DNA from 2 places in the Tumebacillus lipolyticus genome. Region 1 is predicted to be linked to the other one. Evidence: a T-box and tRNA genes for the amino acid it is inferred to sense, from the RefSeq annotation. Region 1 holds a T-box; the other holds one or more tRNA genes.
What was found. A T-box is a leader RNA that pairs with one kind of tRNA and senses whether it is charged. The one in region 1 lies ahead of ileS (isoleucine--tRNA ligase), so its partner is inferred to be a tRNA-Ile.
Positions count from the first base shown of each region.

Region 2: it has a tRNA-Ile gene. The T-box ahead of ileS (isoleucine--tRNA ligase) is inferred to sense a tRNA for this amino acid. The anticodon was not compared.

Region 1 is NZ_JBHUIO010000008.1:740-12,129, forward strand. Features, by position in the region: gene ACFSOY_RS12370 (hypothetical protein) at 1-121, shown strand, start outside; gene ileS (isoleucine--tRNA ligase) at 185-2,959, opposite strand; T-box leader at 3,011-3,269, opposite strand; gene ACFSOY_RS12380 (DivIVA domain-containing protein) at 3,330-3,830, opposite strand; gene ACFSOY_RS12385 (YlmH family RNA-binding protein) at 3,937-4,719, opposite strand; gene ACFSOY_RS12390 (YggT family protein) at 4,733-5,014, opposite strand; gene ACFSOY_RS12395 (cell division protein SepF) at 5,019-5,477, opposite strand; gene ACFSOY_RS12400 (YggS family pyridoxal phosphate-dependent enzyme) at 5,493-6,179, opposite strand; gene pgeF (peptidoglycan editing factor PgeF) at 6,229-6,981, opposite strand; gene ACFSOY_RS12410 (YlmC/YmxH family sporulation protein) at 7,086-7,370, opposite strand; gene sigG (RNA polymerase sporulation sigma factor SigG) at 7,482-8,261, opposite strand; gene sigE (RNA polymerase sporulation sigma factor SigE) at 8,329-9,051, opposite strand; gene spoIIGA (sigma-E processing peptidase SpoIIGA) at 9,094-10,065, opposite strand; gene ACFSOY_RS12430 (LodA/GoxA family CTQ-dependent oxidase) at 10,441-11,390, shown strand, end outside.
Region 2 is NZ_JBHUIO010000008.1:237,747-249,136, reverse strand. Features, by position in the region: gene ACFSOY_RS13755 (U32 family peptidase) at 1-1,681, shown strand, start outside; gene ACFSOY_RS13750 (RsmF rRNA methyltransferase first C-terminal domain-containing protein) at 1,808-3,196, opposite strand; gene ACFSOY_RS13745 (anthranilate synthase component I family protein) at 3,382-4,791, shown strand; gene pabA (aminodeoxychorismate/anthranilate synthase component II) at 4,788-5,375, shown strand; gene ACFSOY_RS13735 (aminotransferase class IV) at 5,360-6,181, shown strand; tRNA gene ACFSOY_RS13730 (tRNA-Lys) at 6,260-6,335, shown strand; tRNA gene ACFSOY_RS13725 (tRNA-Gly) at 6,375-6,449, shown strand; tRNA gene ACFSOY_RS13720 (tRNA-Leu) at 6,484-6,568, shown strand; tRNA gene ACFSOY_RS13715 (tRNA-Ala) at 6,575-6,650, shown strand; tRNA gene ACFSOY_RS13710 (tRNA-Thr) at 6,653-6,728, shown strand; tRNA gene ACFSOY_RS13705 (tRNA-Glu) at 6,734-6,810, shown strand; tRNA gene ACFSOY_RS13700 (tRNA-Phe) at 6,830-6,905, shown strand; tRNA gene ACFSOY_RS13695 (tRNA-Ile) at 6,914-6,990, shown strand; gene ACFSOY_RS13690 (hypothetical protein) at 7,103-7,327, shown strand; gene ACFSOY_RS13685 (Hsp20/alpha crystallin family protein) at 7,363-7,860, opposite strand; gene ACFSOY_RS13680 (spore germination protein) at 7,948-8,193, shown strand; gene ACFSOY_RS13675 (hypothetical protein) at 8,200-8,424, shown strand; gene gerPC (spore germination protein GerPC) at 8,566-8,793, shown strand; gene ACFSOY_RS13665 (CoA transferase subunit A) at 8,966-9,658, shown strand; gene ACFSOY_RS13660 (CoA transferase subunit B) at 9,689-10,348, shown strand; tRNA gene ACFSOY_RS13655 (tRNA-Lys) at 10,847-10,922, shown strand; tRNA gene ACFSOY_RS13650 (tRNA-Gly) at 11,005-11,079, shown strand; tRNA gene ACFSOY_RS13645 (tRNA-Leu) at 11,112-11,196, shown strand; tRNA gene ACFSOY_RS13640 (tRNA-Ser) at 11,216-11,304, shown strand.

The DNA.
Region 1 (11,390 bases):
ACGCCGCCGCAGACGTCCTTTTATCTACGGCCCGGTTCCCGTCCCGCTTCCCTTTCCGGCACCGCTTCCCTTTCCAGCACCGATCTACCCACCCTACTATGGACCCTATCCCTTTCTGTAGCAGAAAAAAATCCCCTTCTCGCAACGAATTGCGACGAAGGGGATTTCGTTCTATCTATAGAGATTAGCCGAGAAAATGAATCACGTTCTCCGCGCACACCGGGCAGAGCGTCGGATGTTCTTCATTTTGTCCGATCTGAGTCGTCACGATGCGGCAGCGCTCACACGTTTCACCCTCTGCTGGACGAACGCGGATCGACAAGCCCGCATATGCGGTTGCGTCTTCCGGCACGACAGCGCCCGGCTCTGCTACTGTCACCTGCGAAACGCCGAGCACCTCCTCCAGACGAGGGGTGTTCTTCAACACTCGCAACGCGTTCTCATCCGGATAGAGATCGACCGCAGCGGTCAGCCCCTTGCCGATCACCTTCTCCTTGCGCGCCACTTCCAGTGCTTTTAACACTTCATCGCGCACCTTCAGGATCGCATCCCACTTTTTCTCCAGCGCATCGTCGATCTCATACTGATCCACATTTTCCCACTGGGTCAACTGCACGCTTTCCTCAGTCGTGCCAGGTACGAAAGGCCATACCTCATCTGCCGTATACGACAGGATGGGAGCGACCAGCTGGGTCAAACCGACGAGGATTTCATACATGGCCGTCTGTCCAGAGCGGCGCTCAAGCGCGTCTGGAGCCACCGTGTACATGCGATCTTTCGAAACATCAAAGTAGAAGGCGGACATATCGACCGTGCAGAAGTTGTTCACTTCTTGGTACACGATATGAAAATCAAAGTCACGATACCCTTTTACGATGCGCTTGCGAACTTGTTCAAACTTATTCAGTGCAAAGCGGTCGATCTCCAACAACTGCTCTTTTGGAACAGCATGTTGTTTCGGGTCAAACCCATTCAAGTTTCCGAGCAGATAGCGGAACGTGTTGCGGATCTTCCGATACACTTCTGCCACCTGTTTCAAGATTGCATCCGAAACGCGGAAGTCGGAGCGGTAGTCAACAGATGCCACCCAGAGTCTCAGGATGTCTGCACCGACCTGTTCCATCACTTTGAGCGGGTCGATAACATTGCCGAGCGACTTCGACATTTTGCGCCCTTCACCGTCCAACATGAAGCCATGAGACACAACCATCTTATAGGGAGCTTGGCCGCGAACTGCGACTGCGGTCGACAGCGAAGAGTTAAACCAACCGCGATACTGGTCAGACCCCTCCAGATACAGATCGGCCGGCCACTGCAACTCCTTGCGCGCGTTTACGACCGCCATGTGCGAAGAGCCAGAGTCGAACCAAACATCCATCGTATCGGTCTCTTTGCGGAACGATTTGCCGCCACAGGAACAGGTCAGACCTTCTGGTACCAGCTGATCTGCTTCTCGCTCAAACCAAACTTGAGAGCTGTGCTCCGCGAACAGATTGGCAACCTTATCGACCGTCTCATCGTTGATGATCTCCGTTCCGCAGTCGTTGCAGTAGAAGATCGGAATCGGCACGCCCCACATGCGCTGGCGAGAGATGCACCAATCTCCGCGATCTGCGACCATGTTGTGCAGGCGAACTTCGCCCCACTCCGGGCTCCACGTGACCTGTTTGATCTGCTCAAGCAGTTGATCGCGGAATTTGTCGATCGAGCCGAACCACTGCTCGGTCGCGCGGAAGAACACCGGATTCTTACAGCGCCAACAGTGCGGATAGCTGTGGTCAATATCTGCATGAGCGAAAAGATGACCGCTCGCTTGCAAGTCTTCGATGATCTGCTTGTTCGCCTTCGTATAGAACTGCCCTTCGTACGGACCTGCATCCTTGGTAAATTTACCTTGTGCGTTGACCGGTGCGAGCACTGGCAGTTCATACTGCAGCCCCACCATGTAGTCGTCCATCCCGTGGCCTGGCGCTGTGTGAACACAGCCTGTGCCGGAGTCGAGCGTGACATGTTCGCCGACGATCACCAAAGACTCGCGATCGAGGAACGGGTGTTGTGCAACCACTCGCTCCAGATCCTTGCCGAGATAGGATGCGATCACCACAGGTTCGCCTTCCACTCCGGCAGCTTTCAGAACCGCTTCGGCCAGCTCTTTTGCCACCAGCAATTGCTCACCGTTCACATCGAGCAGGCTGTACTCATAATCGGCACCGAGCGCGATCGCCATGTTGGCGGGCAGCGTCCACGGCGTCGTCGTCCAAATGACGATGAACGAGCCTTCTGGCAACACGCCTTTGCCATCTTTCACCGCAAACTTCACATAGATCGACGGCGACTTCTTATCCGCATATTCGACTTCCGCTTCTGCCAGCGCCGTCTCACAAGATGCGCACCAATGCACCGGCTTCAAGCCTTTGTAGATGTACCCGCGCTTCGCCATCTCGCCAAACACGCGGATCTGGTGGGCTTCATACTCTGGAAGCAAGGTGATGTACGGATTCTCCCAATCGCCGCGCACGCCGAGACGCTTAAACTGCCCTTTCTGACGCTCGACAAAATCGAGCGCATAGTTTTTGCACATCTCGCGGAAGTCGGTCACCGGCACTTCATGGCGGTTGATGCCCTTGTTCTTGATGATCGCATGCTCGATCGGCATGCCATGCGTATCCCAGCCCGGAACGTACGGCGCATCAAAACCTTCCATCGTCTTCGATTTGACGATCATATCCTTCAGAATCTTGTTCAGCGCATGTCCGGTGTGAACATCCCCGTTCGCATAGGGAGGTCCGTCATGCAAGATGAACTTCGGCTTGCCCTGCTGCATCTCCTGAACTTTCGCATACAGGTCCATCTCTTCCCATTTCTGTTGCATCAACGGTTCGCGCTGCGGCAGATTGCCGCGCATCGGAAACTCGGTCTCTGGCAGATTGAGCGTTTTGCTATAGTCTGGCTTCTCCATCGTTTTCCCTCCAATGTAGTCTTGACAATCAAAAAAGTCCCTCATCCCCAAAACAGGGACGAGAGACTTCTAAGTATCTTCCGTGGTACCACCCTAGTTGTCACGACAAAAAAGCCATGACCACTCTGTTGCCCAGTAACGAGGGCAAGGCGGTGTTGCTTACTGACCTGTCGGAAGCATTCGCTTGCAATAAGGCGTTCGGCACACAACTCACGGGTGATTTTCCCTCGCTTCCCCTTTCCCGGCTCACACCAAACCCGGTTCGCTGTAAAGGACTTCACGAGGTACTCTTCCCGATCAACGTCAAGGATATGATAATTTTTCAGTCATTATATGACACTAGATCTAGCATTGTCAAACAAAAGCAAGCCTATACTTCCAGTTTGTCTTCTCCGACGCGAATCGTCTTACTGTCCAAAATCTCATCCCATTGCTCGCTGTCGATCAGCTCCAATTGAACTTGGATCAGCGAACGGAAGCGCGCGCGGAACACGGCCGCCTGCTTCTTCAGCTCATCGAGTTCCATCGTCGCACGGCGCGACTTCGCCAGCGCTTCGTTGAGGATGCGATCGGCGTTCTTCTCCGCTTCTTTGACGATCAACTGCGATTCCTTGCGGGCGTTCGATTTTACTTCTTCTGCCGTCTCCTGCGCCACGATGATCGACTTCGACAAGCTGTCCTCGATGTTGTGAAAATGGGAGAGGCGCTCTTCCATCGTCGCCAACTTCTCTTCCAAGTCACGGTTCTCGCGAATCAAACCTTCATAGTCCTTGATGACACGGTCAAGAAACTCATTGACTTCATCTTCATCATACCCGCGGAATGCACGGCCAAATTCCTTGTTATGAATATCAAGCGGAGTCAAAGGCATGCTGTTCGGGACCTCCTGTACTTTCAAATAAGTCAAAAAAAGAGCCAAAATTCGCCATAGTTCTTCAAAAATAGTTCGACGGGAAATAAGGAACTCCTGCCACAACTCAAAGGTATTTGCCGATTTTTAATATCGTCCTACCCTTTCGCGACTGGCCGATGATCGCCAAAACTTTTGCGCGCCCATGACCGCGCAAAGACATGACATCCCCTTCCTCCACCGCCGTCGCCGGACTGTCGATCACCTGCCAGTTCAGCTGCAGCTTGCCGCTTTTGATCGGGTCGACCACCTTGCTGCGCGACAGGCCGAACGCTTCGCCAGCAACCGCATCCACGCGCAGCGACATCACGGTGAACTCCTTCTCCTGATACTCCACCTGCGGCGCGACAAACTGCTCACCCTGAATCTCCTGCACCTGAACGGCAGATCGCCCGACCTGTGACAGCGAGAGGCGGATATAGTCGGCGATCTCCTTCGTCGTCACCAGATCGCACCCCTGATCATGCACAGCGAGATCCCCCAGCTTGCTGCGCTTCAGGCCGAGGCCGACCAACGCGCCCAGATAATCCCCATGCTTCAGCTTCCCGTGGTCGCCGATCGTTGAAAACCGCAAAAAAGACAGCTCAAACTCATCCGTCTCCGGCACCCAATAGGAAGGGACGAGCAATGCGCGTTGCCGTTCTGCCAGCTCATGCCCGCCAGATCGGAATAGCGACACTTCGGATGCGGTATGGGCGATCGCCTCGACGATCTTCAGTTGCCTCGGATCGAGAAAATCGGTCAAAACGGGCGCTTGCCGTTGATCGACCCGCGCCACTAAGTCGATCGTGCGGTCGACAAACGGCCGCTCCTGCGGCCGATAATGCATCATCACATCTTGTCGATTCATGCAAATAACCCCGTTATAGGAACAGCCATTTCAAGACGATCGCCACGCCCTCAATGACAAACGACCAGGCGAAGATCGCGATGATCGGCGAAAAGTCCATATACCCGCCACCCAGAGGCAGCGGCGGAATGAACCGGCGAAAGATCCCCAAATATGGCTCTGTGATCCTGTACAGCACACGGCCAAACGATGTGCGCTCCACATCTGGTACCCAAGACATTAAGACGCGGGCGATCAGCACATATGTATAAAACTTCATCGCCAGCAACACATAACTGATGATTTGATAAACCATTCGGTCACCTCGATTGGAATTTATTATGAGTCGGCTGCTCTTGCTGCTGTTCCGAAATCAGATCCGAAATCGTGCCCTGAATGTCCACGTTTTCTGGTGCGCACAAGAAGATGTTGTAGCCTAGCTTCTGCATTGTCCCATTTAAAGCATACGTACAACCGCTGATAAAATCCACAATTCGCTTTGCCGTCTCATGCGATGTTTTGTGCAGATTGACGACGACCGGTCGGCGGTTGCGCAGATGGTCGGCGATCGCCTGCGCATCATCATATTTTTCAGGCTCGGCCAGATAGACCCGAACCTGCTTCTGCGTGTGCAAAGAAACGACCGTGCCCTGACGCTTCAAAGGCACGACTCCATCAGACTGCGCTTGATGCGCCTGCTCTTCATGCTCCTCTTCTCGATTCTCCTGCCGCGGCTCTTCATCGACCAAGCCGAGAAATGACAATACTTTTGAAAACATCGTCCCCCACCTCCGCTATGGTTTGACCAGCGCGCTGCCGATGCGAACGATGGTCGCCCCCTCTTCGACAGCCACTTCATAATCTCCTGACATCCCCATCGAAAGCTCTTTCGCCGTCGGCGGCAAAATGCCTCGCGTGAGCAGATCATCGCGAAGTTCGCGCAGCTGACGAAACACAGAGCGCACCGCTTCCCCATCGGAAGCGATCGGAGCCATCGTCATCAGACCTCGCACTTCGATCCCGAGCATCTCGCGAGCAACCAGCAGGAAGTCCGCAAGCTCCGCAGGAGAAAATCCGCCCTTCGATTCCTCACCCGACACGTTGACCTGGATCAGACATGGAACTGTGAGACCGGCAGCCAACGCCCGCTTGTCGATCTCCTGTGCGAGCGAAGGGCGGTCGAGCGAATGGATCATGAAAAAGCGCCCGAGCACCTCTTTGACCTTGTTGGTCTGCAGCTGCCCGATAAAATGCCAGCGCACCCCAGCAGTTTCCGGAATCGCTTCCAGTTTCGGAGCGGCGACCTGTATCCGATTTTCACCGAGGTCATACTGTCCTGCCTCGATCAAACTTTTTGTTTCCTCTACGCCGACATACTTCGTGACCGCCACGACCGTCACCTCTTGCGGATCACGGCCGACGCGAGCACATGCCTGCGCAATGCGTTCTTTCAGTTCAGCAAGCCGCTGTTGATACACCATGATCTCCTCCTGACGCGTCGCGTACGATACACAATAGGTATATATACGCTCAGCAACCCTCGTTCTCCTGCAACAGCGCGATAACTCCCGCATGTCTTCCCGTCTTTCCGCACTCTTTTCGATGGGAGAAATAAGTATCGACCTGACAGCTCGTACAGCGATCTTCCCGCACGATGTGATCGAACTGCACGCCCGCTTCGAGCAGCGCGAGCGCATTCGCCTTCCAGAGATCGAATTGCCACCGCCCGTTCTCATTCGGAGTCAACAGCTCGTCTGCAAGGTCGCCAAAGGAGGCGCGCACTCTTTGCTCCACCGGTTCGTCCACCTCATAGCAACAAGGTCCGATCGACGGCCCGATCTTCGCGATGATCTGAGCGGGATCAGAGCCGTACTCCGCCTGCATCGCCTGAACCGTCTTCGCCGCAACCTTGGCGACCGTCCCTTGCCACCCGGCATGCGCAACGCCGACCGCCCCTCGCTTTTCATCGGCGAACAGAATCGGCACACAGTCTGCCGCATAGGTGCTCAGCGCAAGATTCGGAACGTCTGTGATCAGCGCATCTGTCGCCGGCAGCATGTCTTTTTGCTCGCGAGCCCCTCGACCGCGATGCTCCGCTCTGACGACGGTGACAGTCGCGCCATGCACCTGGTCGCCCGCGACCCAATCATCGAGCGGAACTCCGATCCGCTCTGCGATCTGCGCGCGGTTCTCGATCACGCGCAACGGATCATCTCCGACATGCAGACCAAGATTTCCGCCCTGTCGAGTGGTAAATGAAGCGACGATTCGCTTATTGCTCACAGCTCTCACCCTTTCGTCGTATCCACCAAATCGTACCACAACCGCTTTCAAAAACGAAAGGGACTCCATTCTTATCGCGCAAACAAGAATGAAATCCCTCTTCGTCAGTATCCGCCAGAACTTGAGCCTGAGCTTGGCGGCACATAGTTCGGCTCGGAGCGAAGGTCGACCAAAATCACATCGGCGCCGATCTTGATGATCGAGCTCCACGGGATCACATGATCTTGTGAATTGCCGAACATCCCCAAGAATCGTCCGCCCACCGGCACGATGATCGCTCGAATCATCCCGTTTTCCATGTCGATGTCAAGGTCGCAGACCTGGCCGAGCCGCTTCCCGTCCGAGATACTCACCACATCTTTGGCTTGCAGTTCGGAAATCTTCATCATCTAGGCATTCGCTCCCCACTTGCGGTTTGGCCTACTTATATATATGTCTGGCACACAAAATATGGGCAAAATAAAAGTCGCGCTCTGCCGGCGCGACTTCGTGCGATCTATTTAGGTTCGTATGAACTTGTGCATATGATGGATGGCCGCCTTTTCCAGCCGCGACACTTGTGCCTGAGAAATGCCGATCTCCTCCGCGACCTCCATCTGTGTTTTGCCTTCGAAAAACCGCATGGACAAGATGCGCTTTTCCCGCTCGTTCAGCTTTTGCAAAGCTTCGCGAATCGAGATTTCTTCCACCCACAGCGTATCTTGATTCTTTTCATCGGACAGCTGATCCATCACATAGATCGGATCGCCGCCATCATGATAGATCGGTTCGAACAGCGAGACCGGATCTTGGATCGCATCCAAAGCGAACACCACATCTTCCTTTGGCACATCCATCGCCTGTGAAATCTCCACGATCGAAGGCTCGCGCAGGTTTTGATTGGTCAGGCTGTCACGGACTTGCAACGCTTTGTAGGCGATGTCTCGCAAGCTTCGGCTGACGCGAATCGGGTTGTTGTCCCGCAGATACCGCCTGATTTCGCCAACGATCATCGGAACGGCATAGGTCGAAAACTTCACATTTTGGGAGAGATCGAAATTGTCGATCGCCTTCATCAGTCCGATGCATCCGACCTGAAACAGATCGTCCACATACTCCCCGCGATTGTTGAAACGCTGAATCACAGACAGCACCAAGCGCAGATTGCCATTGACCAGCTCTTCCCGGGCAGACAGCGTGCCAGACTGTAGACTCACGAACAACTCTCGCATCTTTGCGTTGGTCAGAACGGGAAGTTGGGCTGTGTTGACTCCGCAGATTTCCACTTTGTTACGTTTCATGTTGCTCCCTCCCTATGATGTCCGCCACGGTTGTAGACAGTATTACCAGGGGAGGGAGAAATATGCATCACAACATTTTGTTGAACTCTTTGCGCAACCGCTTGATGATGCGCTTTTCCAAGCGGGAGATGTACGATTGCGAGATGCCGAGCAGGTCTGCCACATCCTTTTGTGTCATCTCTTTTCCATCGGTCAGGCCGAAGCGCATCTCCATGATCTTGCGCTCGCGCTCGGTCAGCTTTTCTAGCGCCTTGTAGAGCAGTTTGCGATCGACCTGCTCCTCGATATTCCGGTAGATCGTGTCATTCTCCGTGCCCAGAACGTCGGAGAGGAGCAGTTCGTTGCCGTCCCAATCGACGTTTAGCGGTTCGTCAAACGACACTTCGGAGCGGATCTTGTTGTTTCGTCGCAGAAACATCAAGATCTCATTTTCGATGCAGCGCGACGCGTAGGTGGCCAACTTGATCTTCTTCTCCGGATCGAACGTGTTGACCGCCTTGATCAGCCCGATCGTGCCGATCGAAACGAGATCCTCGATGTTGATTCCCGTATTTTCAAACTTGCGTGCGATATAAACGACAAGCCGCAGGTTGCGTTCGATCAAGACGGCGCGCACGCCCTCATCCTTGGTCGGCAGCTTGCCGAGCAGATACTCTTCCTCTTCTCGTGTCAACGGCGGAGGGAGCGCTTCGCTGCCCCCAACATAATAGATCTCCTCCGGAGTTCCCCCCATCTTGAACAGGAGATTCAAGAACCAGATGCGAGCTTGCAGACGCATCTTGAGTGGCAATGGCAACTTCATAGTATGCGATCTTCTCCTTTCCTCCCACCATCAGCTCGCAGCACTGCCCAAGCTCCACTCACCCTCTTCTTCCAGCCGATCTTCTAACATCGCCGGATGTAATATCGCACGGTAGGAGCCGTCTGACGCCAGCGCCTTCGGGTTGAGCCCGATCAGGACGCGCGAGCACGCATGACGCACTTCTTGGCGTTTGAGCACGACCGCATCAGGTTGGAATGCAAGCAGCATCCCGATCGTTCCGCCGATGCCGCGATAGGGTACCAAGCGGAATTTTGTCTGCCATCCTTCATCGAGCTCCAACTCGCCGATCGACAGCGAGATGTCCCCGCCTTGGCGAAATTCACCGACCAGCGCAGGTGGCAGATAGTCGGTGAACAACTCCCAATCGACCACCATCACCGGAGCTCTCGACAGGGGATCGGCAAGCGCGTTTCCCGTATCCAACAGCCCAACGAACTCGATCGATTCCTGATCGAATCGAACTTCTACTTCCCAAAAATTAAATTCGCGCTGCTTGCTTCTGGTCAAGCGGTTCCACGCGCCTTTGCCGAGCAGCCAAGTCAACGGAACGGCCAGCAGCAACAGCCAAAGCTTCGTCTGCTGATGCCACACCGCACTTCCTTCCATCAGCAAAAGACCGTTCTGCATCGACACGCTGCCAAAAAAGCTGTTGACCGCGTAAGCCGCTCCACCTGTCAGGAAGGAAGCGAGATAGAACAGGCCGAGCATCTTGCCAATGTCGAACAGCCCTTTCGGTCGAAACGCTACCCAGACCATGACGATGGAAAAAAGCAGTTTACAAAAGAACGTTAAGAGGGTAGAGAGGGCGGGAAAAAACAATGTAAGCGCATAGGAAGCTCCGATAGCAGACGCGCCGATCGTCCGCCACCATGAGAGCTGACGGCGCGCTAAAAAGGCCGTCACAAACAGGATGAACCCGTCCAAACCAAAATTGATCAACCAGACAACATCCAGATAGATGACGGGCAATTTACTCACCACCAAAAGGTTCGCCGATTGCCATCAGTATAGTACAAGTCTATTGCAGAGGGTGTCAGAACTTGACACCTGACTCACAAAATAATCCGACAGCATCCGAGTATTGCCTCCCGGTCGCCTTTGCCCACTCCTCGTTGACCGCCGAGCGGTTCGGACGGGAAGATCACAGCGAAAATCTGGCCACGCGAACTGCCGGTTGGCGATTGAGCAGCGATCGCTCAGCAGCAGCTGTGTTCGCTTTTCCTCCACATTTCTGAAAGTTTATAAAAAACTTAATTAAAAAGACTAGCCATTTTCCCAGCTTTGTGACATATTTTAAATGTAAATTTGTGTCGAATAATATAAGGGAGGCTTATTCAATTGCAATCTGAAAAAATAGTGAAATGTAGAATCCATCCCGCGATCGGAATAGCACGCGTCGGGAACAGCCCTGAAGAATATTTTATCGGGCCCGAGGTACCCGGCATCATGCCGACTCCACAGTCCGGTTATAAAGATACCCAAGGCCGAATCAAACGACAGGCGGCCAAATTTCGCATCTATGGTCTTGACAGTGAAGGGAAGGTGGTGCGCGAGCTGAAGATGAGCGATCCAGATCTCGATTCGATCAGTTGGAGCGTACACCTCGCCAACAAAAAAGCGGCTTGGTATGATTTCGATCTTGCGCTCGACATACCGGCAGCCGAAGGGATTCGCTCCAATCGTCGCAACGCCAATCTGCAAACGGTTGAGGAGCGGAAAAAGCTGATCATCGACCCAGGCTCGCGCACCGTCAGCAGACCGAACGAACGCGCTCATTTTGATACGGGAACTTTTCTCGATCAGCAGGTGAACCTCGGAGAGATCCGCGCAGATGAGGATGGCCATCTGTTGGTGCTCGGCGGATTCGGCCATTCGAGCGCTCCGGGTGGAAACGAAGTCTACACGTTTGCCAACAACGACGGTTGGCATGATGATACGTCTGACGGCCCCGTCTGCGCACAGGTGGTGATCGCAGGCGTTCCAATCGAAGTCGAGCCTGCCTGGGTGATCGTCGCGCCGCCAGACTACGCGCCCGGCATCGCCGGCATCGTGTCGATGTACGATGTCGCCTACGAGGTGGGTCACTCCTTCAACCCGGAGCCGATTCAGGTCTCGTTCCGCAAACATATCTTGCCGATCTTACAGCGCTTCTCCTCGACCCAGTGGGTGAACGAGGGATTTTACCAAGAGTTCGGCTACAGAGCGCCGTGGGATTTCCTCAACCCAGATCTGCTCGCACATCTGGCCGATCCATCGCCGGCAAATCGACCGCTCCGCGAAGAAATTTTTGAAAAGTTTCGCCACCC
Region 2 (11,390 bases), 240 kb from region 1:
GCAGTACGATCCGAACGTGATCGACATTCAGGAGCTGGAGCAGAGCTTTTCGCGCGGTTTTACGCACGGCTTTTTGTCGGGCACCAACCACAAGCAGCTGGTCGACGGCACCTTCCCCAAGAAGCGCGGCGTCTATCTCGGGCAGGTGAAAAAAGTGTACCGCGATGCGCTGCTGATCGATCTGCAAGCACCGCTCAAGCGCGGGGATGGAATCGTGTTTGACGCAGGCGATCCGACGCAGGATGAAGAGGGCGGACGCGTCTATGACATTCGCATCAAAGGGCAGAAGATCGAAGGCAAGGTCGAAGGCGGTCTGTACGAGATCGTGATGGGCCGAAACGATGTCGATCTGCATCGGGTTCAGGTGGGCGATAAGGTGTGGCGCACTTCCGATCCGGAGCTGGATCGCCGCTTGCGCAAAACGTTTGAGACGGAGAAGCCGTATCGCACGTTCCCGGTCGATGTCTCCGTACACGGCCGTCTCGGCGAGCCGCTGGTGAGCATCTGGACAGATGTGAACACGGGAAAAACGGTGACTGTCGCCTCTGAAAAAGCGGTGGAGACAGCGATGAAGCGCCCGCTGAACGAAGAGGTGTTGCGCGACCAGCTGGGTCGTCTCGGCGGAACGGTGTACTATCTGGGAGATCTGCATCTCGACCTCGACGGCGATCTGATCGTCCCGATGTCCGAATTGAACCGGATGAGACGGGTGGCGGCCGAAGAGCTGCTCAAGCTGCGCATCGAGCCGCGCACCTATCAAAAGCGCGACCTCGACGTCTATGAAGACACGGTGGCGGTCGATCCGGCGACGGGCGACACCGCCAATCTGATCGCGCTCTGCCGCTCGCTTGAGCAGATCGAAGCGGCGGGGAAGACAGATGTGGACTACATCTACGCAGATTTTGAGTTTGTCCGCGACTATCCGAAAGCGGTCGAAGTGGCGCGCGCGGCTGGCAAGAAGATCGCGCTGGCCACACCGCGCATCCTGATGCCTGGCGAGCGGGGGATCTTGCTGAACATCATCAAAGCGAAGCCGGACGGGATTCTCATCCGCAACACGGGGGCGCTCTACTTCTATGAGCAGGAGCGGCCGGAGGGCATCGAGCTGATCGGCGACTTCTCCTTGAACATCGCCAACCACAAAGCGGCTCGCCTGTTCCTCGAACGGGGCATCAGCCGCATCACCGCCTCCTACGATCTGAACACCGAGCAGATGGTCGACCTGCTCTCCCAGTCTGATGCGAGCAAAGTCGAAGTGGTCATCCACCAGCACATGCCGATGTTCCACACCGAGCATTGCGTCTACGCGACCTTCCTGTCAGAAGGCACCGATTATACCAACTGCGGACAGGTCTGTGAGCAGCATCGCGTGTCGCTGCGCGACCGCGTCGATTTTGAGCATCCGGTGCGCGTCGACACAGGCTGCCGCAACACCGTCTACAACGCGGTCGATCAGTCGGGCGCCGAGTTTTTGAAGGAGTTTTTGCAGTACGGGGTGAACACCTATCGCGTCGAGTTTCTCGAAGAGGACGGCGATCGCGTGCAGGAGGTGCTGAAGCTGTACCGCCAAGCGCTGGAAGGGGAAGTGACCGGCACGCACGTCTGGCGGACGCTCAACGCGACCAACCAGCTCGGCGTCACGCGCGGTCAGCTGACCAAGACGGGGATCACAAGAGGATAACTGCCTGAGGCAAGCGACCAAAGGCTGGCGATAAGAAAAAGGAGGCTGTCGATCATGCTCGGCAGCCTCCTTTCGCGTGGAAAGAGAGCACAGGTTCGTGAGGATTAGCGTTGGGAACGCCACGGGTCAGGACAGCCAGCGCAACCCTTTCGGATAGTGGTTCTTGATCGTGCCGCCTGACTGTTTGCCAAAGCCTAAGGGGAAGTTGTCCACCGTCAGCACGACCCATCCTTTGGCGCAGTCCATGCTGATCGTCTCCCCGCGCAGATACTGCCTGATCTCCTGGCTGTCAGCAGCCAGCGAGACGGTGTGCAGGATCTCTTCGGCACGCAGTCCGAGCGCGAGCGCATGGCTTGGTTCAAAGCGATTTTTTTTCAGCGTGCCCAGATGCCAGCCTGGACGGACCACCTTGAGCCCTTTTAGCTGATGTTGCAGCTCGCTCGGGATCAGGTAGAGGTGGTCGCCAAACAGCAGATAATCGCCCTCCGGCACTCGGCGCAACGTCGCTTCGGCAAACTGGCGGTAACTGCTGATCACATCGGCTGGAAGCCGCACGCTCTTGCTCTCCTTTTTCCGCGGAGCCGGTTCACCATCGCGCTTGCGCAGATGGGCGACATAATGCCCCTCCCCGCGCAGGCGATGCGGCCAGAGGCGCGCCGTCTTGGCCAGCTCGGGTCGCCCGCCTGATGTCCACTCGGGCCGTCCTGGTGCGAAATGTTCGAACGTGTGTATGTCGATGATTTCAAATTCCGGATGTTGCCGCAAAAACGTTTCGATCAGCCCTTCGTTCTCTTCCGGCGCAAACGTGCAGGTCGAAAAGGCGAGCGTGCCGCCAGCGCGAAGCATCGCAGCGGCTGCCTGCAAAATGTCGAGCTGGCGCAGCGCACAGCCGGTCACATGCTCGGGGCTCCACTCACCGCAGGCGTCCGGATCTTTGCGAAACATCCCTTCCCCAGAGCAAGGGGCATCGACCAAGATCTTGTCAAAAAAGGCGGGAAACCGCTCCGCCAGACGGTCGGGCATTTCGCTTGTGACCAGCGCGTTGGTCACGCCGCAGCGCTCGATGTTTTCGGAGAGGATCTTCGCCCGTTGCGGATGGGGCTCATTGGCGATGAGCAGCCCAGTGCCTCCTAGCTGTGCGGCCAGATGGGTCGATTTGCCGCCCGGTGCGGCGCAGAGGTCGAGCACGCGATCGCCGGGCGCAGGTGAGAGCACAGCGGCGACAGACATCGCGGAAGGCTCTTGCATGTAATAGACGCCAGCCGCATGGTAGGGATGTTTGCCAGGTCGATCTGACGCTTCATAATAGAATCCTTCCTCGACCCACGGCACCGCTTGCAGTTGAAAGGGAGCGAGCTCCAAAAAGCGCTCGCGGCTCGTCTTCAGCGTGTTGACCCGCAGCCCGAGGGCGGAAGGAAGGGAAAACGTGTCATAAAACGGTTGATACTCCGCTTGCAACAAATCTCGCATGCGAGATAAAAAGGCGTCAGGATAGGGTGTCCGATCGGTTGTCAAGGATATCAGCTCCCGGCCAGGAATGTTTTCAGGACTATATCTTACCACGGAGAAAGGCAATTTTCATTGCAAGTGAAGGGGAACATATACTACAATTCGCGTAGAGAATGATCAGGGGGAGCATACGCTTGGATACTACTATTTTGCAAACCTATCGGGAACAGGGATACCGCCTGTATCCTGTGATGCGCACCTATCAGGGGCTGAACCTCGACCCCGCCGCGATCTATGAGCGTTTGGGCTGGCAAGGCCCGCATCACTTTTTGTTAGAATCGGGCAAGATGGGCGAGTTTTCTTTCGTCGGTGGCGCTCCGTTCGCAGTGCTCACCGCCAAAGATGGCCAAGCTGTCTTTGTGCAGGGTGAGCAGCGGGAAGCGTGGAGCGGCGACCCGCTCAATCTGTTGCGGGAGAAGATGCGCGAGTTTCGCGCGCCACACCTCCCCGGACTGCCGAAGCTGCGCGGCGGGGCTGTCGGCTTTCTCGCCTATGACACGGCGCGCTATATTGAGCGCTTGCCGACGATTAGCCAAGACGACCTCGGGACGCCAGACCTGTATTTTGTTTTTGTCGACCAGCTCTGCGTGATCGACCATCGGCGCGAGGTCGTACACCTGATCGCCCATATCGATCTGCACCGAGCGGACGGAGTGGCCCGAGCGGAAGCAGCGCTGTCGGAGTTGGAGCACAAGCTGTTAAACGGCACGTCGCAAGTGCCAGACTTTCCTGCGCGTTCTGCAGCGGAGGACTGGAGCTATTCCTTCACCAAAGCAGGGTTCGAACAGGCGGTCACCGCAGTGCAAGAATACATCTCGCGCGGCGACGTGTTTCAGGTGAACCTGTCAATGCGGCAAGGGCGCACGCTCGGCGCAGCACCCTATGAGATCTACAAGCACCTGCGCCAGATCAATCCCTCGCCTTACGCGAGCTATCTGCACTTTCCAGAGCTGCAGGTGGTCTCCTGCTCGCCGGAGCTGCTGGTCAACCTATTCGCAGGGGAAGTGAACGCCCGACCGATCGCCGGAACTCGCCCGCGCACAGGCGAAGAGGAACAGGATCGGCTCGCGGTGGAAGAGCTAAAAAGCAATGAGAAAGAGATCGCCGAACATATCATGCTGGTCGATCTGGAGCGCAACGACCTCGGTCGCGTCTGTCAGTTTGGCTCGGTCGAAGTGAACGAGCTGATGGTGATCGAGGCGTATTCGCACGTCTTCCATATCGTGTCCAACGTGCGCGGCCGCTTGCATGGTGGCAGGGACGCATTCGATGTGATCCGCGCGACCTTCCCCGGCGGCACGATCACCGGCGCGCCGAAGATTCGCACGATGGAGATCTTAGAGGAGTTGGAGCCGACCCGCCGCGGTCTGTACACCGGCTCGATCGGCTGGATCGACTTCGATGGGGATATGGAGCTGAACATCGTCATCCGCACCTTGCAGGTGCAAGATGGCGTCGGCTATGTGCAGGCGGGAGCGGGCATCGTCATCGACTCGGTGCCGGAGCGCGAGTACCATGAATCGATGCGCAAAGCGAAAGCGCTGTGGGTGGCGATCGAAAATGCGGAACAAGCTGCAAGCGAGGGGAGAGAACGCCTGTGATCCTGATGATCGACAACTATGATTCCTTCGTCTACAACCTCGTTCAATACTTAGGCGAGATGGGACAGGAGTTGGTCGTAAAGCGCAACGATGAGGTGACGGTGCAGGAGATCGAACAGCTCAACCCGCGCGTGATCGTCATCTCACCCGGGCCCTGCTCGCCGAATGAAGCGGGCGTGTCGCTTGAGGTGATCACCGCTTTTGCCGGAAAAATCCCGCTGCTCGGCGTCTGCCTCGGCCATCAGTCGATCGCCCAAGCGTTCGGCGGTAACGTCGTGCGAGCGGAGCGCCTGATGCACGGTAAGACGTCGCGCATCGAGCACGACGGGGAGACGATGTTTCATCAATTGCCTTCTCCGCTCAACGTCTGTCGCTACCACTCGCTGATCGTCGAGCGCGAAACGTTGCCCGACTGTTTTGAGATCTCCGCTTGGACAGATGCGGGGGAGATCATGGCGATTCGCCACAAAGAGCTGGCTGTCGAAGGGGTTCAGTTCCATCCGGAGGCGATCTTGACCGAACATGGCAAGGCGATGCTGCGCAACTTCCTCGAAAGGCAGGGGCTCTCATGTTCGTCTATTTAAACGATCGCGTCCTGCCGCTGGAACAGGCGAGCTTGTCCGTCTTGGATCACGGTTTTTTGTACGGGGCAGGGCTGTTTGAAACGATGCGCACCGCAGGCGGCGCTCCGGTGTTTTGGCAGGAGCACGTCTGCCGGCTGCGCGAGTCGGCAGAGTGGCTGGGCATTCCGATTCCCTGGAGCGATGAACAGCTGGAACGGGCGATCCATGAGACGGTGCAGGCGAACGAACTGGAGGAAGCGTACGTGCGGCTGACAGTCTCCCGCGGCGTGGGAGCGCTCGGCCCGAGCGGAAAGAGCTGCAGCGTCCCCACGCTGGTCATCTATGTCAAGGAGCTGGTCTTGCCGCCAGACAGCGGGCGCGACCTGATCGTGCTGGAGACGGTGCGCAGCTCGCCGGAGACGCCAGTGCGGGCGAAGACGCTCAACTACCTCAACAGCTTGCTCGCCTATCGCGAGCTGGAGCTGCGCGGCGCTGCCGAAGGGATTCAATTGACGAGCGATGGGGCGATCGCAGAAGGGGCGGTCAGCAACCTCTTTTTTGTGATCGATGGCGAACTGTGCACCCCGCCGCTCGACGCTGGCATCCTGCCGGGCATCACGCGGGATTGGGTCAAGAGACAGCTTCCGGTGCGGGAGAGGCGCTTGACGCTCGCCGACATCGCGCATGCGTCAGAAGCGTTTACCACCTCGTCGGTGGTCGGCGTGCTCCCGGCGACCTCTGTCGAAGGAGCGCCGATCGGTGACAGGCAGGTCGGGCCGATCACGCGAGAGCTGATCAGCAGATGGAAATCGCTTTTCCAGAAATAATCTTAAAATACCCTCTTGCACTCTACCACTCAGCATGATATATTATCTCTTGTCGCCGCCGCAACACTGGCGAAACACGAGCCATTAGCTCAGTTGGTAGAGCAACTGACTTTTAATCAGTGGGTCGAAGGTTCAAGTCCTTCATGGCTCACCATCAGTCGAGATGGTCGACGCGATGTCGACAGTCTCACGTGCGGAAGTGGCTCAGGGGTAGAGCATCGCCTTGCCAAGGCGAGGGTCGCGGGTTCGAATCCCGTCTTCCGCTCCATTTTTACAACTTGATCAGCAGCACAGATCGACATGCGGTCGTGGCGGAATGGCAGACGCGCACGCTTGAGGGGCGTGTGGGGTTTCCCCGTGGAAGTTCGAGTCTTCTCGACCGCACCAGATGTTGGGGGTATAGCTCAGTTGGTAGAGCACCTGCCTTGCAAGCAGGGGGTCAGCGGTTCGAATCCGCTTATCTCCACCAGCGCCTTCATAGCTCAGTAGGTAGAGCGCATCCATGGTAAGGATGAGGTCATCGGTTCGATTCCGGTTGAAGGCACCACGTTTGGCCCGTTGGAGAAGCGGCTTAACTCACCGCCCTTTCAAGGCGGCATTCACGGGTTCGAATCCCGTACGGGTCACCATGTTTCTTCTACAGATTTTGGCTCGGTAGCTCAGTCGGTAGAGCAGAGGACTGAAAATCCTCGTGTCGGCGGTTCGATTCCGTCCCGAGCCACCATGTTTTTTGGGCCCATAGCTCAGTTGGCTAGAGCGCACGACTGATAATCGTGAGGTCGGAAGTTCGAATCTTCTTGGGCCCACCATCTATGCTGTACAAGGGTTCAGCCTATAAGAAATGCGTTTGAAAGCGGTGTCTCATGACACCGCTTTTTTGTTTTGGCATACGTTGTTGATAACGGAGAGGGGGAAGGATAGGTGCCGATCGGTGGAATCAACATCATGGCGTTCAAAGTCAACAACGTTGACAAAGGATATGTCAACATCGGCCCTCTGCTCGTGGCCGACTGGAATGGGCTTTCCAAACAGAACTATGGCGCAGGGGAAGCGAACGGAGATGGCAACGGAATGTTTACAGGTGCGACGATGATTCAGGACAGCGACGCGCTCGATGCGCCCGTCATGAAAACGAGCATAATTTAGTAAAAAATCGTCGGGTATTCGCTCCCGGCGATTTTTTATGGTGGTGGGTTGCGCTGAATCGGAATCCGCTTCTTCGATTCATTCGGTCGTTTGCGAATGAGCGGCAAGGTGATCTCCAACAGACCGTTGTGATACCGAGCGCGAATCTGGTCTTCTTCGACCCGGTCGGGCAGTGGAATGGCGCGTTGGAACTCCCCGAAAAATCGCTCTGATACCAAAGTTTGTTCTGGAGGGAAGCGACGCGGCATCTGACCGCTCACCACCAAGTGGTTACCTTCGACATAGAGATCGACCGCATCGAGGTTGTGGAGACCTGGCAATTCGACATGCACGATCACTTCGCGCTCCGTTCGATACATCGCCACCGCAGGCGCGGTTGCCCTCTGTGCGGGCGCTGGTGGTGCTGCTTCCTCATATGTTGTAGGTTCTGCATTTTCATCGGGAAATACCGAAAGCATATCCTCCCAAAAATCATCCCCGAAGAACTGCCGCGCGTGCGATTCCCATTTGCCAAAAGAGCGGGAGTTCTTCATCGCATTCCCTCCTTCGATGCGCCTTCCATTCACCATATGCGCCCATCTCACATAGCGTAACAACATGAGAGCGAAGAGGTGGTTGCGATGTCTTTTACGATCAACATCTTCAGCATCAAAGTGAACAACATCGAAAACGCTTCGGCGATGAACGTCGGACAGAATCTGTTGAACGATTGGAAAAACAACTCCAAATACAACCAAGGCTATGGTCAGTTGATCGGAGATGGCAACGAGCAGAAGCGCGTGAAGTCGAAGATCGATGACCGCGATCGGATCGATGCACCGAGCCGCGACACTTCGATCACCAAACTTCCATCCCTTGTGAGGTGAGGCAGGATGCCAGTGGAGATTCATGTGGGCAATGTGAAAGTCAACACCGTCGATCGCTCCTTCGTCAACATTGGGCCGAGCATCAAGACAGGGCTTAGGGCCAAGTCACGGATGAACCAAGGCATGGGCGAGGTGATGGGAAACACGAATCAGGTTTTCTATCAATCGAAGGTTGACGATCGCGATCAGGTCGATTTTGTACAGCAGAAAAAAGCGTGGAGCTCGCGATGAAGATGAAAGTGCGCTTTGACTTACAAGAGCTGAAGGTTGGTGAGCTCAGCGACAGCATGATCAACATCGGAAAAAACTGGGTTGTGACGCCGAAGCGAAAGAATCGTGGTGATCAGGGTGGAGTGGGACGTATGGGGGGCGATGTGCCAACTGCAAAGGCGTATCGAAGCGCTGGAAGAGGAGAACCTACTGATGAGGCGCCTAATCGCCCAGCAACAGGGTGTGACGAAGATTAGGAAGCTGGTCTATCAGGTGCAGTCCCTGCACATCAAAGAGATGAGCGGCACGATGAACATCGGGATCATCGCGCCGCTCGACGAGGAAGCAGTAGAAAACATGCCCTTTGAGATGCCAGGTTCACCGAGATGAAACTGCCCGCACTTTTCAGGCAGTTTCTTTGGCATTTCGGCTCGATTTCAGCTATGATAGGGAGGAAGGAAGAATTATACTTGATAGCGAAATCATACTTGGTGTGTCGAAAGCGCTTACCAGCCCTAAAGTTCTGAGTATTCAGGGACATACATAAGGAGGTACTACCGTGATTAACAAGGTCTATGACAGTGTACAAGAAGCGATTGCAGATATTCACGACGGCGCGACGCTCATGGCAGGCGGTTTCGGCCTGTGCGGCATTCCGGAGAACCTGATCATCGCCTTGCGCGACAAAGGCGTAAAGGATCTCACCGTGATCTCCAACAACTGCGGTGTGGACGAGTGGGGTCTGGGACTTCTGTTGCAAAACAAGCAGATCAAAAAGATGGTTGCGTCCTATGTGGGCGAGAATAAAGAGTTTGAGCGCCAATTCCTCTCCGGCGAGCTGGAAGTGGAACTGGTGCCGCAAGGGACGCTGGCAGAGCGCTGCCGTGCGGGCGGTGCTGGCATCGGCGCCTTCTTCACGCCGGCCGGAGTCGGCACGCCGATCGCAGAGGGCAAAGAGACCCGCGTGATCGACGGCAAAGAATATATCCTCGAATACCCGCTGAAAGCAGACTTTGCGATCGTCAAAGCGTGGAAAGCGGACAAGATGGGCAACCTGATCTACCGCAAGACCACCCAAAACTTCAACCCGATGATGGCAGCAGCAGGCAAGATCACCATCGCAGAAGTTGAGGAGATCGTCGAAGTCGGCGAGCTTGATCCGGATCAAATCCACACCCCGAGCGTCTACGTTCAGCGCGTCGTCCAAGGCAATTTCGAGAAGCGCATCGAACGTCGTACCACTCGTCAAGGGTAATCGGGAACGGAGCAGAAAGGGGAGCTTACAATGGCATTGACTCGTGACCAAATCGTTCAACGTGCAGCGCAAGAAATTCAAGATGGCTTCTACGTCAACCTCGGCATCGGCATCCCGACCTTGGTGGCCAACCATATTCCGGAGGGCTTAAACGTCGTCCTGCAATCTGAAAACGGTCTGCTCGGCATCGGGCCATACCCGTCCGATGCAGAAGTGGATGCGGACCTGATCAACGCGGGGAAGGAGACGGTGACCGCGATCCCAGGCGCTGCGTTTTTCTCCTCGGCAGAATCGTTCGCGATGATCCGCGGCGGTCACATCGACATCGCGATTCTCGGCGCGATGGAAGTATCGGCAGCTGGCGACCTGGCCAACTGGATGATTCCGGGCAAGATGGTCAAAGGCATGGGCGGCGCGATGGATCTCGTGCACGGCGCGAAGCGCCTGATCGTCACGATGGAGCACAACAACAAGCATGGTGACGCGAAGATCCTGAACGAGTGCAAGCTTCCGCTGACCGGCCGCGGCGTGGTGCACCGCATCATCACCGATCTGGCGGTGCTCGATGTGACTGAGGAAGGTCTCGTCCTGCGCGAAGTGGCGCCAGGCCATACGGTGGAAGAGATTCAGTCCAAGACGGAGCCGACCTTGATCATCCCGGCAGAAGGTGTCAAGGAGATCACGATCTAGGCTGGTTGTTGGTTGGAATTGTGGTTCGGTTTGTGGTTTGGCTTGTGGTTTGCTGGAAGAGCCTCGTGGTGAGCGAGGCTCTTTTGCTTTGAGTGGGGTATGCGAGTTCAGCAATCGATTCTCTCAGCAGGTGTTGCTTTCGTGACAACGATCCTGAGTATGTATTCTATAAGCATTGCTATGCAGATTTCCATTAGGCATGGTGTGGGCACGCTCAGTTTGGTGCATTCGTTATGAAATGCATCTCTGCTTTGGTGCTATTTTGGTGGTGAAGGGCATGAGCATTAGTGGCCACACGTCTGCTACGCTATTGTTTGCTATTCTCCGCAGGCATGAGGATTGGCCGGTCTTCTAAGGCTGTACCCATCATTTTCATGAAGCGATTTCGATGAAAAGTATTGCATTCATCGAAGAGAAATGATATATTACATTCTGTCGATGCGCTTCCTGCGCTGTACGACACGGTTAAAGTTTCCATGATATATAGCAGCATGACAGGAGCCATTAGCTCAGTTGGTAGAGCAACTGACTTTTAATCAGTGGGTCGAAGGTTCGAGTCCTTCATGGCTCACCACTTGTTTTTATCTTCCTTATGAAGGTAGTCCAACTAAGAACGCGACGTCCTGTCGCAACGTTGGACGCGGTACATCCTGTACGCGGAAGTGGCTCAGGGGTAGAGCATCGCCTTGCCAAGGCGAGGGTCGCGGGTTCGAATCCCGTCTTCCGCTCCATCTTTACAACTTGATCAGCAACACTTTGACATGCGGTCGTGGCGGAATGGCAGACGCGCACGCTTGAGGGGCGTGTGGGGTTTCCCCGTGGAAGTTCGAGTCTTCTCGACCGCACCATTTTTATCTTTTCATACGCGGAGAGGTACCGAAGTGGTCATAACGGGGCGGTCTTGAAAACCGTTAGGGGGCAACCCCACGCAGGTTCGAATCCTGTCCTCTCCGCCAATTTGTAAGGGTTCATGAGGTTTTTCCACAGATGTGGATAGACCGCATGGACTCTTTTTTGTTGTCGAGTTAGCAAGGGTGTGTAG